2 regions of the Moritella sp. Urea-trap-13 genome follow, and region 1 is predicted to be linked to the other one. Evidence: predicted binding sites of a transcription regulator. Region 1 holds the regulator's gene; the other holds the start of a gene.
What was found. Region 1 encodes FliA, which starts transcription of late flagellar genes. Its sites were predicted from a motif close to CTAAAGNTNNNNNNNNNNNNGCCGATA; they were not measured.

Region 1 (7,651 bases):
AATAACGTCCATTAACTCGGGTGTTACCGCTCTCAGTCCATTACGTAGGCCATCAAATACGTTTTCTGCACCATGGCATATATCAACGAGTTCTGATAATGCTAAAAATCCAGCGCCACCTTTAACCGTATGGAAACCCCTAAAGATTGCATTCAGCAATTCTGAGTCTTCTGGGCTTTTTTCTAAATCAACGAGTTGCTCAGAGAGTAGCTCCAGAATTTCAGATGCTTCTATCAGGAAGTCCTGTAGAATATCTTCATCAACATCAAAGCTCATCAATATCTCCCTTAAAATCCTAAACTTGACAATAAATCATCAACATCATTTTGGCCGTCTACCACATCAACACGTTCACTCGCGTTCATGATCGGACCTTCTGCCTCAATGCCACTTATTTCTTTAGATTGCTCTGCTGATTTGCTTAGCGGTTTTGCTGCTTCACCAAACATCGTCAACATTTCAACTAATTTAACTTCAACTTCTTGCACTAGATTAATCACGCGACGGATCATTTGACCAGTTAAGTCTTGGAAATCTTGTGCCATTAGAATTTCAGTTAAGTACTGTCTTAAACTATCGGCATCAGAAACTGAAACTTGAAGGAAATCATCTAATAAATTACAAAGTTCTTTAAATTGACCGAGTTGCAAATCACGATTCATCAAGCTCTTCCAATTTGGCATCACTTGTTGAATACGATCGTTAAAGCTATCGGCGATTGGCAAGCAAGCTTCTACCGCATCCATGGTTCGGTTTGCCGCTTTATCCGTCATCTCGATCACGTAGTTTAAACGCTCTCGTGCATCAGGAAATTCGTCGTTAGCCAAGCTTTCAATACGCGTATCTAATTGGAAGTCTTCTAATGAATCATGTAGCTGGCGCGTTAACACACCGACTTTTTCAAAAAGCGCATCAGAATTTGTATTTTGAATATCGGTAATGATGTCATTTGCCATTTCAATCTGGTTACACTCTAACAGCGCCACCAATTCTTTAGCTTTTTCCAATGAAATCAAAGACTCTAGTTGTTCACTCATACTCATCCTTGATTATTGAATTCGTTCGAAGATCTTCTCTAATTTTTCTTTTAATGTCGCTGCTGTGAATGGTTTGATAATGTAACCATTTACACCTGATTGTGCAGCTTCAATTATTTGTTCACGTTTCGCTTCTGCAGTAACCATCAATACTGGAATATGGCAAAGCGCTTGATCCTTACGGATCTCTTTCAGCAGATCAATACCTTGCATTCCAGGCATATTCCAGTCAGTGACAACAAAGTCATAATCGCCATTTTTAAGCATAGGTAGCGCGGTGTTACCATCATCAGCTTCGTAAGTATTACTAAAACCAAGGTCACGCAAGAGGTTTTTAATGATACGTCTCATCGTAGAAAAATCATCAACGATAAGAATTTTAATTTGCTTTTTCAAGTTGCTCTCCAAAATAAGTAATTACAATATTTACCGGTCCTGATACCCATAAATATATTACTTCAATACTCAGGTACTAAATAAATAGTACCCATTAAACTTAATCATCAATCCAGGCATGCATGCGTGCTTTAACACGATGCATTGCTTGACTGTGTATTTGACTTACTCGAGATTCACTGACACTAAGCACTTCCCCAATCTCTCTTAGGTTTAACTCTTCATCATAATAAAGCGATAAAACTAAGCTTTCTCTTTCTGGTAATGTTTTAATGCAATCAGCCAGTGCTTGCTGAAAACGTTGGTCAGAAAAATCAGCACAAGGGGTACTTGATTTACCTTCATAAGCTGAATAAGCGTCTTCATTACTGACTGTCAAATCTTCAACCGCCAATATATGCCCACTATTAACATCCATCAACATACTATGGTAGTCAGTCAAGCTCACGCCTAATTCGCCAGCAACATCGGTATCTTTTGCATCCGTTCCCGTTTGTTTTTCGATCCGATCAATGGCCGCTGCAATATCACGACCATTTTTATGCACAGATCTTGGTACCCAATCTCCACGTCTCATTTCATCAATCATTGAGCCGCGAATACGAATACCCGCATACGTTTCAAAACTAGCCCCTTTAGAGCCATCAAAGTTACGCGCAGCATCCAGTAACCCAATCATACCCGATTGGATTAAATCATCTAACTGAACACTCGGTGGCAAACGTAGAAGCAAGTGATGGGCAATTCGTTTTACTAAAAAACTGAATTGCTCAACAGCCTGATTCTGTTGCGACTGGATGTTAGTGTAAGCGGATGCCTTATTCACTTCAATCTTCTACCCTGGCTTTGTTCTCAAACAGGTTCTCAATGAAAAACTCTAGATGACCACCGGCTTTATTCGGTACCGGCCAAGTAGCAGCTTTACTTGCCAATGCTCTAAACGCAAGTGAGGCAGGTGCTTTTGGAAACGCCTCTACCACCACTTTTTGTTTACGCACAGCTTGACGAACACTGTTATCAAACGGAATACAAGCAACAAGTTCTAATGTTGCATCTAAAAATCTGTCGGTAACACGAGTTAACTTAGTAAATAATTCTTGGCCTTCACGTAGACTGCGTACCATGTTGGCGACAATCTTAAAACGATGAACACCGTGTTCTTTAGATAATAATTTAATTAACGCATAAGCATCGGTAATCGATGTTGGTTCATCACACACCACCATCAAGATATCTTGTGAAGCACGGCAAAAACTTAATACCATGTCCGAAATACCTGCGGCAGTATCGACTAATAACACATCAATAGGTGTTTTTAGCTCGCCAAAAGCGCGAATTAAACCTGCATGCTCTTGCACCGATAACTCAACCATCGAACGCGTACCCGATGTTGCAGGTGCGATCAAAATACCGTTGGGGCCTTCAATCAAAATATCGTCTAATGTACATTCTCCCGATATCACGTGAGAGATATTTTTGTGTACGCGTAAGCCGAGTAAAACATCGACATTTGCCAATCCAAGATCGGCATCTAAAACCATCACTCGCTTGCCTTGAGCCGCGAGTGCTACTGCCATGTTCAGTGTTACGTTGGTTTTACCTACGCCACCTTTACCACCTGAAACGGCAATAACTTTAACTTTTTTGTTATTACTCATTTGTCTTAGACCACTTGCTTGATCGAAAAAAATATTTTTATTCATTACTATTTATCATCGCCTAACCAAAAATGGGTGTCGTTTTGTTCTTCGAGTGTATCTCTGTTGAGTACAGTGTTCACTAATTGCTGTGCATTAGCAGAATCTATATCTTCAGGTACTCTCTGCCCATTCGTTATATAAGCAATCGGCAGTTGGTGTTGTATTAATACACTTAAAATCTCACCAAGACTTAAACTTTCATCCACTTTACTTAAAATACAGCCCGCTAACGGGATATGGTGAAAATGCTCGAGTGTTTCCTGTACGACCCTACGCTGAGAAGTAGCTGGGACAACTAAATAGTTACGAATCACGACTTTTTCATTATTGACTAATGTCTTTAACTGTTCAGATAAACGCGTATCGCGCTGACCCATACCAGCTGTGTCAATCAAAACTAACCGCTTACTACGTAATTGATACAAGTATTGTGCCAATTCCGCATCATCACGTGCAACTTTGACTGTACAGCCCATTATACGACCATAAGTCGCTAATTGTTCGTGTGCACCGATACGATATGTATCCGTTGTGATCAACGCGACATTATCGGAACCATGCATCATGGCAAATTTTGCCGCTAATTTGGCGATTGTTGTCGTTTTACCGACACCAGTTGGACCAACTAAGGCAACGGCGCCACCTTTACTTAAAATATCATCTTTGGCAATTAGGACATTATCTATTAACAGCGCTTGAATTTGATCCCAAGCCGATTCTATTGAACAGTTTTCTGCCACACAATTTGCCAACTGATCGGCAATTTCTTCAGTAAAACCAATTTTAACCAAATGCTTAATTAACATAGCACGAATAGGTTCGTTACGTTCAACTTCCTGCCACTGTAAGCCTGATACTTGATGCTCGAGCAGCTGCCGGATTGAAGCAAGCTCTGCTTTCATTGCACTGATATCTTGCTGGTTATCTGCTTTTGGCGCAGTTGACTCAAACTGATTATAGCCATTTTGCTGTGGCTTCTTCGCCATACCATCACGCATTTCATTTTGTTCAGCGAGCGTGGCAGGTGCTGACTTTGGTGGTTCAGCGAAACGTCGAGACACAGGTTTATTTAAAAAACTGGTATCCCAATTACTTTCTTCACCCTTGTCATCATTATTTATTGCTTGCGACATCTGCTGTTTATGTTCTTGCTGCCTTGCCAGTAGGCTCGCTAATGAGTCATTTTTCGCCGCAGCTTGCTCAGGTTCAGCTTGTTGCGACATTTCGCTATTCATTAACTTCTTGAAACTAAATTTAGATGCCGATAAATTGACGGAGTCTTCAGAAAGTTGACGGTTCGTCTTATTCGTTACTGGTGCTTGTTCCGCTGCGGGTTTAGGGGCAGCAGGTTTACTTTCAGAGAAATCCACAGCAGCAACAATTTCGATGCCACCGGTGACCTTTTTGTTAGACATAATTACAGCGTCAGGGCCAAGAACCTCTTTGACTTCAGCCAATGCCGATCGCATATCTTTGGCAAAAAAGCGCTTTATTTTCAACTTATCATCCTTAGTACTGTTCGCTACTGTAATTTATTAACGCGTTATTGACCGACAACACTAACAATTCGGATCTGCTTATCATCGGGAACCTCTTGGTACGACAATACCCGTAATGACGGAATCGAGAATTTCACAAATTTCGCCAATGTTGACCTTAATACCCCAGACGTTAATAAGATTGCTGGTTGCCCAGCTAATTCTTGATTCTGTGCAACTTCGGCTAATGACGTTTGCATACGTTCTGCTAATCCAGGTTCAATACCAGCACCTTCACTACCTGCAGCCTGCAAAGACTGGTGTAATATTTGTTCTAATTCCGGAGCCAGTGTAACGACAGGCAATTCACTATCGATACCATTAATATCCTGAACAATCATACGACGTAAGCTGACACGACAAGCAGAAATTAATACTTCTGGATCTTGTGTTTTAGTGCCATATTCTGCCATTGTTTCGACAATAGTACGTATATCTCTAATGGGTACATTATCATGTAATAGCCCTTTTAGTACTTTCACTACCACACCGAGTGGTAAAATCTCAGGCACTAAACTTTCAACCAACTTCGGATGTGTTTTTGCTAACACATCTAATAAATTCTGCACTTCTTCATAGCCGAGTAACTGCGCCGCATTGTTTAACAGTAATTGACTCAAGTGTGTCGCAACAACCGTAGCTGAGTCAACCGCTGTATAGCCCAAGGTTTGCGCTTGATCACGCTGTTGAGGGTTGATCCACAACGCGGGTAAACCAAAAGCCGGATCTATGGTTGAAATGCCATCAATTTTACCGTAAACCTGACCAGGGTTAATCGCTAACTCTTTATCATGGAATATTTCAATTTCGCCATTTGATACCCCCATGATGTTAATACTATAACAATTTGGTGGTAGGTCTAAGTTGTCACGAATATGTACCGCGGGTACCAAGAAACCTAATTCTTGTGACAGTTTTTTACGCACACCCTTAATACGATTTAATAATTCGCCACCTTGGCTCTTATCAACCATAGGGATAAGACGATAACCCACTTCCAAACCGATAGTATCGACGGGTTTAACATCCCCCCAATCAAGGTCTTTTTGGTCATTGAGATTCGCTTCAATCGCCGCATCTTCAGGAATGTTATTTTTGTTTTCTTCGCGTTCAGCTTGTTTTTTCATTAACCACCAAGCCCAACCACCGGTTATCACACCAAAGCCAATAAAAGCCAGGTGCGGCATACCCGGTACTAGACCCATCACGGTCATAATCACGCCAACAACCGCTAATGCTTTCGGGTTAGCAATCATTTGGCTACTGACTTGTGTACCCAGTTTTTCATCTTTATTCTGACGGGTAACAATAATCGCCGCAGCAATAGATAACAGTAATGATGGGATTTGCGCAACCAGACCATCACCTATGGTCAGTAAGGTATAAATTCGACTGGCTTCAGAGAAACTCAGATCATGTTGCATAATACCAATGATTAAACCACCGATAATATTGATAAATAAAATCAATAAACCCGCAACCGCATCACCTTTTACAAATTTACTGGCACCATCCATCGAACCATAAAAATCAGCTTCTTCAGTCACCTCTGCACGCCGCTGTTTGGCTTGCTCTTGGTCAATAATGCCCGCGTTTAAATCGGCATCAATCGCCATCTGTTTACCTGGCATCGCATCCAAGGTAAAACGCGCGCTTACTTCCGAGATACGACCCGCACCTTTGGTCACTACCGCAAAGTTAATAATCATCAGGATCATAAATACGATCAGACCAACCGCCAAATTTCCGCCGATAACCACAGAACCAAAAGCGTCAATCACCTTACCGGCAGCATCACCACCATTATGGCCTTCCAATAACACCACTCGAGTCGAGGCGACATTAAGGGCTAAACGCAGTAGTGTTGCAATTAACAGTACCGTCGGAAAGGCTGCAAATTCAAGGGGTTTATTTACATATACAGAAACAAGTAAGACTAATAACGACAACGCGATATTAAAAGAAAAGAAGATATCTAACAGGAATGCAGGTATCGGTAATACAACCATACCTAATGTAGCTAGTACCACTATCGGGGTGCCGATATTTTCTAGCGCTACCGTTCTTTTACCCCAGATTTTGGATAGATTTGTTGCTACTTGCATTCGAAGACCTCAAAAAATTATGCTCGCTAGTATAAAGCAATAATCATACCGATGGCAAAAGCATTAGCGGTCTTAACAGCAAAATGGCATTAATATTTCAAATCATCAGGTATATCCATGGCTTTTGGCAAGGGTTTCGGGCGATTACCTTTACGCTGCTTAAATTGTTCAAGTTGATAGACGTAAGCGAGGATCTGAGCCACCGCAATAAACAACCCTTCAGGGATGGGGTCATCAATCTCGGTAGAATGATAAATAGCACGAGTTAAGGCCGCTGACTCTAAAATCGGCACTTGATGTGCCTTGGCCATTTCTCGAATTCGAAATGCCGCGTGATCGACACCTTTTGCCACGACTTTAGGGGCGGAGCTCCCCGACTTCTCATATTTTAACGCGACAGAGTAATGGGTCGGGTTGGTAATAATAACATCCGCATCAGGTACATTACCCATCATACGACGCTGTGAGACCTCCATCTGCATTTGTCTTATCTTGCCTTTAAGCTGTGGATTACCATTCACATCTTTCATTTCATCTTTGACTTCTTGCTTAGTCATGCGCAATTCTTTGGCGTGTTTCCAATATTGATAAGGTACATCAATCGCCACAATAATAATCAAAGACGCACATAGCCAAATGAAGACATCTGTCAAGAAGGCTAACGATTCGATAATCGAGATGTGTAATGGTTGAAGACTAAATTCCATGATCTGTAAGAATTGATTTTTTAGCACCATCAAGGCGATGGTGACTACCACCGTGACCTTGGCAATTGATTTAATCAATTCCACCATGGCCTGCGGGCCCATCATTCTTTTAATCCCAGCTTTAGGCGACATTTTAGATGCTTTCGGGCGAATCGACTCACCACTAAA
Region 2 (7,651 bases), on a different contig from region 1:
GCGCTACCTTTTGGATCACAGGACGAAAACGCGGTTGTAAAAAAGCCGAACCCGCAGGAAATGAACCTTTTTCATTGATCCGGATTATGATTTGTTGACCGAGGTTTTCGACCTCAACCCCACCACTTTCCACTTCTTCTTTTAGTGCTTCGGCTAATGCTTTAACTAACTCACTGGTATCTTCGGTTACTTCTATTTTTTCTGTTGGGGTATTATCACGGGTTGAGGTTTCTGGTGATTTACCACCATTATTGTCCTCTGCTTGTTTATTTTTACCACCAGCGTCTTGCTCTTCACCGTCTTTAAAATCCAGTTCTGCTTCACTATTATCGATGGTGTGCTGCATGATGGTTTCAATCGGCGTTGGGTCCGGACGACCGGGACGAAACTCCTGAGCGATAACCGTGGTGCCCTTGGGAATATTCTTTACATCAATCTGATTTTGGACACCAAAGGCAAACTGCATCGAGCCAGCAATCTGCTTAAATTTCACCACATCCATCTCTGAAAATGACAGTAGTAAGACAAAGAAGCACATTAACAAGCTCATTAAATCGGCAAATGTTCCCATCCACGCAGGTAGCCCTGGGGGTGGGCAATCACATTCATCTGACATAGGGTATCTCTCTACTCACGAAACTATCTACTGACTAAGCTATCTACTGACTAAAACGACTTACTAAACTATCAATGCAAGCTATCATTAATAGCGAAAACTAAACTTCAGAATTGCCCACTTCACGTTTTGATGAATTGAGGTAATTCTTTAATAAGCTTTCGATTACCCTTGGGTTACGGCCTTCTTGAATACCTAAAATAGCATCCATAATTAAGGTGTTATTCAACATTTCTTCTTCAGAACGGAGTTTCAATTTACCCGCAATTGGGATCGCCATCATATTGGCAAAAATGGCGCCATATAGGGTCGTTAATAAAGCAACCGCCATCGCCGGACCAATGGATTTAGGATCATCCATGTTTGATAACATAGCAACCAGGCCAACCAAGGTACCGATCATCCCCATCGCCGGCGCAACTTCGCCGATCATAGTAAAGACGTGAATACCGCTTTTGTGGCGTGCTTTGGTCAATTTAATATCTTTTTGCAATGTCTGGCTGACAACGGTTGCATCATGGCCATCGACTAATAAGTCGATACCTTTTTGCATGAATTCATTCTTTACTTCAGCCTCCTCAAGCGCCAAAAAACCGCCCTTACGTGCTGCATCGGCCATTTCTACCGCTTGTTCGATTAAATCTTCTGGTTTATCAATTTTGAACATAAATGCTTTTAGTGCAATTTTTGCCGCGGCTAAAAACTGGCCAAAATTAAAATGCATCAATACCACAAACAGTGAACCGACAAATACAATTAATATCGACCGTGTATCAATAAACATCGCGATGTCGCCGCCCAGCACCATTGCCATTACGACAAAGGCAAACGAGCCGAGTAATCCTATTAAAGTTGCTAAATCCACAACATTCCCCATCTCAAGCAAATTATCATCATATTTCTAGCGAGTGTATTCATTGAACTATATCGGCAAGCAAGTAAATATCTTAAGTGATCTTGTCTTACTTATCGTTGTCATCTCACAGTTAAGCTGTATATACCTTATTAACTTGGGTATAATACCCGAGTATATTATCAGAGGGATACCCGATGGCGGTAAAAAAACCAGAAAATATGACGTTTGAGGCGTCTATTGCAGAGTTAGAGACAATTGTGAACAGCTTAGAGCAAGGTGATTGTGAACTTGATAATGCGTTAAAACAATTTGAACGTGGTATTAGTTTAACCCGTGCAAGCTCGCAAAAACTGCAGCATGCTGAACAGCAAGTAGCAATATTACTCGCCAACGGTGACCAGCAAACACTTGCTCCCTTCAATTCTGACAGTAGTAATTAAATAGTGCAGCTTTCAAATTCAATCGCCTTATATCAAGGCCGTATCAATGATTACTTGCAGCAGCAAATAAACTTGTTACCAATACATAATACTCAGCTTGCCGCTGCGATGGAGTATGGTCTATTACAAGGCGGAAAACGTATTCGCCCGGTGATCGTATATACTGTAGGTGAAATGCTCGGTGTTAATCTTGGCGATCTTGATGGCCCTGCCGCTGCAATCGAATCTATTCATGCCTATTCATTAATTCATGATGACTTACCGGCCATGGACGATGATGATTTACGTCGCGGTCAACCGACTTGCCATATCAAATTCGATCATGCAACGGCTATCTTAGCGGGGGATGCATTGCAGCCTTTCGCATTCGAACTATTATTGGATTGTGCACTCTCGCCTGAAGCTGAAAAGAATCGTTTAGCGATGTTAAAATCACTGACTCAAGCCAGTGGTTATCGCGGTATGTGTGGCGGCCAAGCGATGGATTTAGCCGCAACCGATAAACAGGTGTCATTGACTCAACTTGAAGCTATTCATAATAATAAAACTGGTGCACTTATTAATTGCGCAGCAAAACTCGGTGTTCTGGCATCACCACATTGCTCGGTTGAATTATTAGCGGCATTAGATAAATGGTCTAACGCTATCGGCTTAGCATTCCAAGTGCAAGATGACATTCTTGATATAATCAGCGATACTGAAACGCTGGGCAAACCACAAGGCTCGGATGTTGAATTAAATAAATCAACTTATCCGGCATTACTTGGTTTAGCTGGGGCACAAGAAAAAGCCCAAGCCCTGTATCAACAAGCGATGTTCGCCTTAGAAACGATTCCGCATGATACGACCACTCTCGCATTATTTACGCAGTACATCATCGAGCGAAATAAATAACAGATTCTAACAAAGTATAAAAATTATAAAAATTATGAGCTTAGATATTTCGAATTACCCTACATTGGCATTAGCTGACATTCCAGAAGAGTTGCGTCAATTACCCGCAGATCGTCTCGATGACCTGTGTGATGAACTGCGTAGCTATTTATTACAATCAGTAGGTAAAAGTGGCGGTCACTTTGCTTCCGGTTTAGGCGTTGTTGAATTAACGGTTGCCCTGCATTATGTCTACAATACCCCATACGACAAATTATTATGGGATGTAGGTCATCAAGCTTACCCGCACAAAATTTTAACCGGTCGTCGTGATCGCATGTCGACTATTCGTCAAAAAGGCGGATTACATCCCTTCCCTTGGCGCGATGAGAGTGAATACGACCACCTGAATGTTGGTCACTCATCGACATCAATCAGTGCAGCTCTCGGCCTTGCAGTCGCTGCTGATCAAGAAGATAAAAATCGTAAAACTGTGGCGATTATTGGCGATGGTGCGATTACCGGTGGTATGGCGTTTGAAGCGCTAAATCACGCCGGTCATATCAATAAAGACGTACTGGTTATTTTAAATGATAACGATATGTCGATTTCAGAAAACGTTGGCGCGGTGAATAAACATTTAGCCAAACTATTGTCTGGTGATATTTACTCTAGTTTTCGTGAAAATGGTAAAAAAGTACTCTCAGGTATTCCACCAATTAAGGAGCTTGCGCGTCGCGCTGAAGAGCACTTAAAAGGCATGGTAGTACCCAGCACTTTATTTGAAGAATTCGGTTTTAACTATATCGGCCCAATTGATGGCCATGATGTTAACGGTTTAGTTGAAACATTGCGTAATATGCGCAGCCTGAAAGGCCCACAATTTTTACACGTGGTCACCAAGAAAGGTAAAGGTTATGCGCCAGCTGAACAAGATCAGCTTGGTTACCATGCAGTGCCTAAATTCAACCCAGAAGAAGATACTTTACCTGTTGCAGCACCGTCAAAACCAACTTTCTCAAAGATCTTTGGTAATTGGTTATGTGACGTAGCGGTTACAGATAAAAAGCTTGCTGCAGTGACACCTGCGATGGGCGCTGGCTCGGGTATGATCAAGTTCTCTGAAACTTACCCAAAACAATATTTTGATGTGGCGATTGCCGAACAGCACTGCGTTACGTTTGCTGCGGGTCTCGCTATTGGTGGTCATAAACCCGTTGTGGCTATCTATTCAACGTTTTTACAACGTGGTTATGATCAGCTGATTCACGATGTCGCGATCCAAGATATTCCGGTCTTGTTTGCCATTGACCGTGCAGGTCTTGTCGGCGCAGATGGTCAAACTCACCAAGGTGCGTTTGATATTAGCTTTATGCGTTGTATCCCGAAAATGGTGATCATGACGCCAAGTGATGAAAATGAATGTCGTCAAATGCTGCATACTGGTTACCAATATAATGGTCCTGCTGCGGTACGTTATCCACGTGGCAGCGGTACTGGCGTTGATGTTGAACAAGCATTTACTGAATTTGAAATCGGTAAAGGTATTGTCCGTCGTCAAGGTGAAAAAGTGGCGATCTTATGTTTCGGTACCTTAATGCATAACGCTATTCCAGCGGCTGAACGCTTAAATGCCACGGTTGTTGATATGCGCTTTGCTAAACCGTTAGACGAAGCACTATTAACTATAATGGCGAAGACTCATGATATCTTAGTCACTATCGAAGATGGCGCTATCATGGGTGGTGCAGGTTCTGGTGTGAATGAATACTTGATGGCGAATAAGTTAATGACACCAACATTAAACTTAGGTCTGCCAGACAAATTCATTCATCAAGGTACCCAAGATGAAATCTACGCTGAACTTGGCCTAGATGATATAGGTATTGAAGCCAGTATTAAGGCGTTTATTGCGCTGTAATCTTCATCATTACAAACGATAGCTAATAAAAAGGCTCTACTCGATTCACATCAAGTAGAGCCTTTTTTATTTAGTCTAATGGCTTAGCCTACATTAGGGCTAAATACGTTGCTCTTCAACAGCATGACAAGCAATTAACGATTTACCATATTTAACTAATGTCGGTTGTTCGACATTACAACGTTCATTAGCAAACTGGCAGCGTGCATGGAAAGCACAACCTTTCGGTGGATCAAGTGGCGATGGTAACTCACCCACCAGCTTAATACGTTCACGACGGTGTTCCGGATTTAGCTGCGGAGTACTGGATAGTAAAGCTTGGGTATACGGATGACGTGGATTAGCAAACAACTCTTCTTTCGTCGTGTGCTCAACAACGCGGCCCAGATACATCACAATAACTTCATTGGCAATGTGTTCGACCACAGATAAATCATGTGAGATGAATACATAGCTTAAGTTCAACTCGTCTTGTAAATCCATCATCAAGTTTAATACTTGCGCTTGTACCGATACATCCAGTGCTGATACCGGTTCATCTGCCACAACCACGTTTGGATCTAGCATCAAACCGCGGGCAATGGCGATACGCTGACGTTGACCGCCCGAAAACATATGCGGGTAACGGTCGTAATGCTCGGTCTTCAAGCCTACTTTCGCCATGATCGCCATGGATTTCTCTTTACGCTGGGCTTTCGTTAACTTGGTATTGATCTCTAATGGCTCTTCTAAAATTTGTCCCACTTTTTTACGTGGGTTTAGCGAACCATATGGGTTTTGAAATACGATTTGGATTTTTTGACGCAATACTTTGAATGTGTCTTTATCCATTCTCAATAAATCTTGACCTTGGAAATCAATCTCACCATGGGTAGGCGTTTCAATCATCGTCAGCAAACGCCCTAGCGTTGACTTACCACAACCTGACTCGCCTACAATCGCTAACGTCTTACCTGCGTCTAACGTAAATGATACGCCATCAAGCGCTTTTACTGTCGCATCCGGTTTACGGAAACCTTGTGATACTTGATAATGTTTTTTCAGATCAACCGCTTTTAATAACGGTTGTTGCTCTGCAGTATTGGTACTTACAACGTCACTCATGCTGCAGGTCTCCCTTCGATAGTTAACGGCGTATGACATTTAACCTGACCTAATGGGCTTTCATGTGCGCCTGGCTCTTCGGTGCGACACTTATCGATTGCATACGGGCAACGTGGATTAAGCAGGCAACCAACAGGACGGTCATATGCACCAGGAACCACACCTGGCAAGGCCGCAAGGCGAGATTTACCGATGGCCGACTCTGGTGATGAGGCGAGCAAAGCTTGAGTGTACGGGTGCTTAGGATGTTTAAATACTTCCTCAGCTTTGCCTGTTTCTACAATCTGCCCGGCGTACATCACCACAACACGATCAGCCACTTCAGCAACCAAGGCTAGATCATGAGTAATAAGGATCAGGCCCATGTTATTTTTCTTCTGCAGGTCAACCAGCAGGTCAATAATCTGCGCTTGAATAGTTACATCCAATGCGGTTGTTGGTTCATCTGCAATTAATAGTTTCGGATCACAGGCCAATGCCATGGCAATCATCACACGTTGGCTCATACCGCCAGACAGTTGATGTGGATAGACATTCAAACGACTTTCCGGTGCCGGAATACCGACTAAATCCAATAATTCAATCGCCCGTGCTTTACGTGCTGATTTACTACCGCCTTGGTGTACTTTCAATGTTTCCATGATCTGATAACCTACCGTGAAACACGGATTCAAACTGGTCATCGCGTCTTGGAATATCATCGAAATATCAGCACCCGTCAATTGACGTCGGCGCTTTTCAGGCATAGTTAACAGGTCTTGACCTTCATACAACAAACTATCTGCAGTAACGATTCCCGGATGGTCAATTAAGCCCATGATAGACATCGAACTCACTGATTTACCTGAGCCAGATTCGCCAACAATACCGAGGATCTCGCCTTTATCAACACTATAACTAATGTTATCAACCGCTCTGAAGCCGCTGAATGTGACTGATAAGTTTTTAATTTCTAACAGTGACATAAACCAACCTCTTACTGTTTCAATTTAGGATCAAGTGCATCACGCAAACCATCACCCATTAAGTTAAATGCTAATACGGTTAACAAGATTGTCACGCCAGGGAAGGTAACAACCCACCATGCGCTTTGTACATATTGACGTGCGTCCGCTAGCATGGTGCCCCACTCAGCTGTTGGCGCTTGAGCACCTAAACCAAGGAAACCCAGTGCTGCCATATCTAGAATTGCATTGGAGAAACCCAATGTTGCTTGTACGATCAGCGGTGCTAAACAGTTTGGTAATACCGCATTAAACATGATGCGCAGTGGACCAGCACCGGCAATACGCGAAGCGATGACATAGTCTTTGCTCATTTCAGTCATAGTTGATGCACGGGTTAAGCGCACATAGTGTGGAATCGATACCACGGCAATCGAAATCGATGCATTCACAATGCTAGGTCCCATAATAGCCACAATCGCAATCGCTAATAATAGGCTTGGCATGGCTAACATGATGTCAACTAAACGCATTATCACGGTTTCAATACGACCACGATAATAACCAGCAACCAGACCTAATAAGATGCCGATACCCAGTGATAAGGTCACCACTAACATACCTACAAACAGCGATAAACGCGCGCCGTGAATCAAACGCGATAAAATATCACGACCAACCGCATCGGTACCCAACAGATAACCGCCAGTCCATGATGGTGGCTGCAGTAGCGCATCACGGAACTGTTCAATCGGTGAATAAGGGGCAATTAAATCTGCAAACACAGCAACGAAAATCATCATTGCGATATAAACCAGACCCACAACGGCGCCTTTATTGGTACTAAAATATTTCCAAAATTCTTGTAATGGCGTTAACGGTCGCAGTTCAATCACT

Region 2: pomA (flagellar motor protein PomA) is a predicted target of FliA. The motif match lies at 1,542-1,568, and genes of this name have one in related genera.

The regions. Positions count from the first base shown of each region.
Region 1 is NZ_PJCA01000001.1:211,798-219,448, forward strand. Features, by position in the region: gene CXF93_RS00890 (chemotaxis protein CheA) at 1-276, opposite strand, end outside; gene CXF93_RS00895 (protein phosphatase CheZ) at 288-1,037, opposite strand; gene cheY (chemotaxis response regulator CheY) at 1,050-1,433, opposite strand; gene CXF93_RS00905 (RNA polymerase sigma factor FliA) at 1,534-2,259, opposite strand; gene CXF93_RS00910 (MinD/ParA family protein) at 2,261-3,136, opposite strand; gene flhF (flagellar biosynthesis protein FlhF) at 3,139-4,632, opposite strand; gene flhA (flagellar biosynthesis protein FlhA) at 4,677-6,776, opposite strand; gene flhB (flagellar biosynthesis protein FlhB) at 6,866-7,651, opposite strand, start outside.
Region 2 is NZ_PJCA01000038.1:88,805-96,455, forward strand. Features, by position in the region: gene CXF93_RS18380 (flagellar motor protein MotB) at 1-616, opposite strand, end outside; gene pomA (flagellar motor protein PomA) at 717-1,481, opposite strand; gene CXF93_RS18390 (exodeoxyribonuclease VII small subunit) at 1,667-1,912, shown strand; gene ispA ((2E,6E)-farnesyl diphosphate synthase) at 1,916-2,806, shown strand; gene dxs (1-deoxy-D-xylulose-5-phosphate synthase) at 2,841-4,706, shown strand; gene CXF93_RS18405 (peptide ABC transporter ATP-binding protein) at 4,806-5,810, opposite strand; gene dppD (dipeptide ABC transporter ATP-binding protein) at 5,807-6,775, opposite strand; gene dppC (dipeptide ABC transporter permease DppC) at 6,787-7,651, opposite strand, start outside.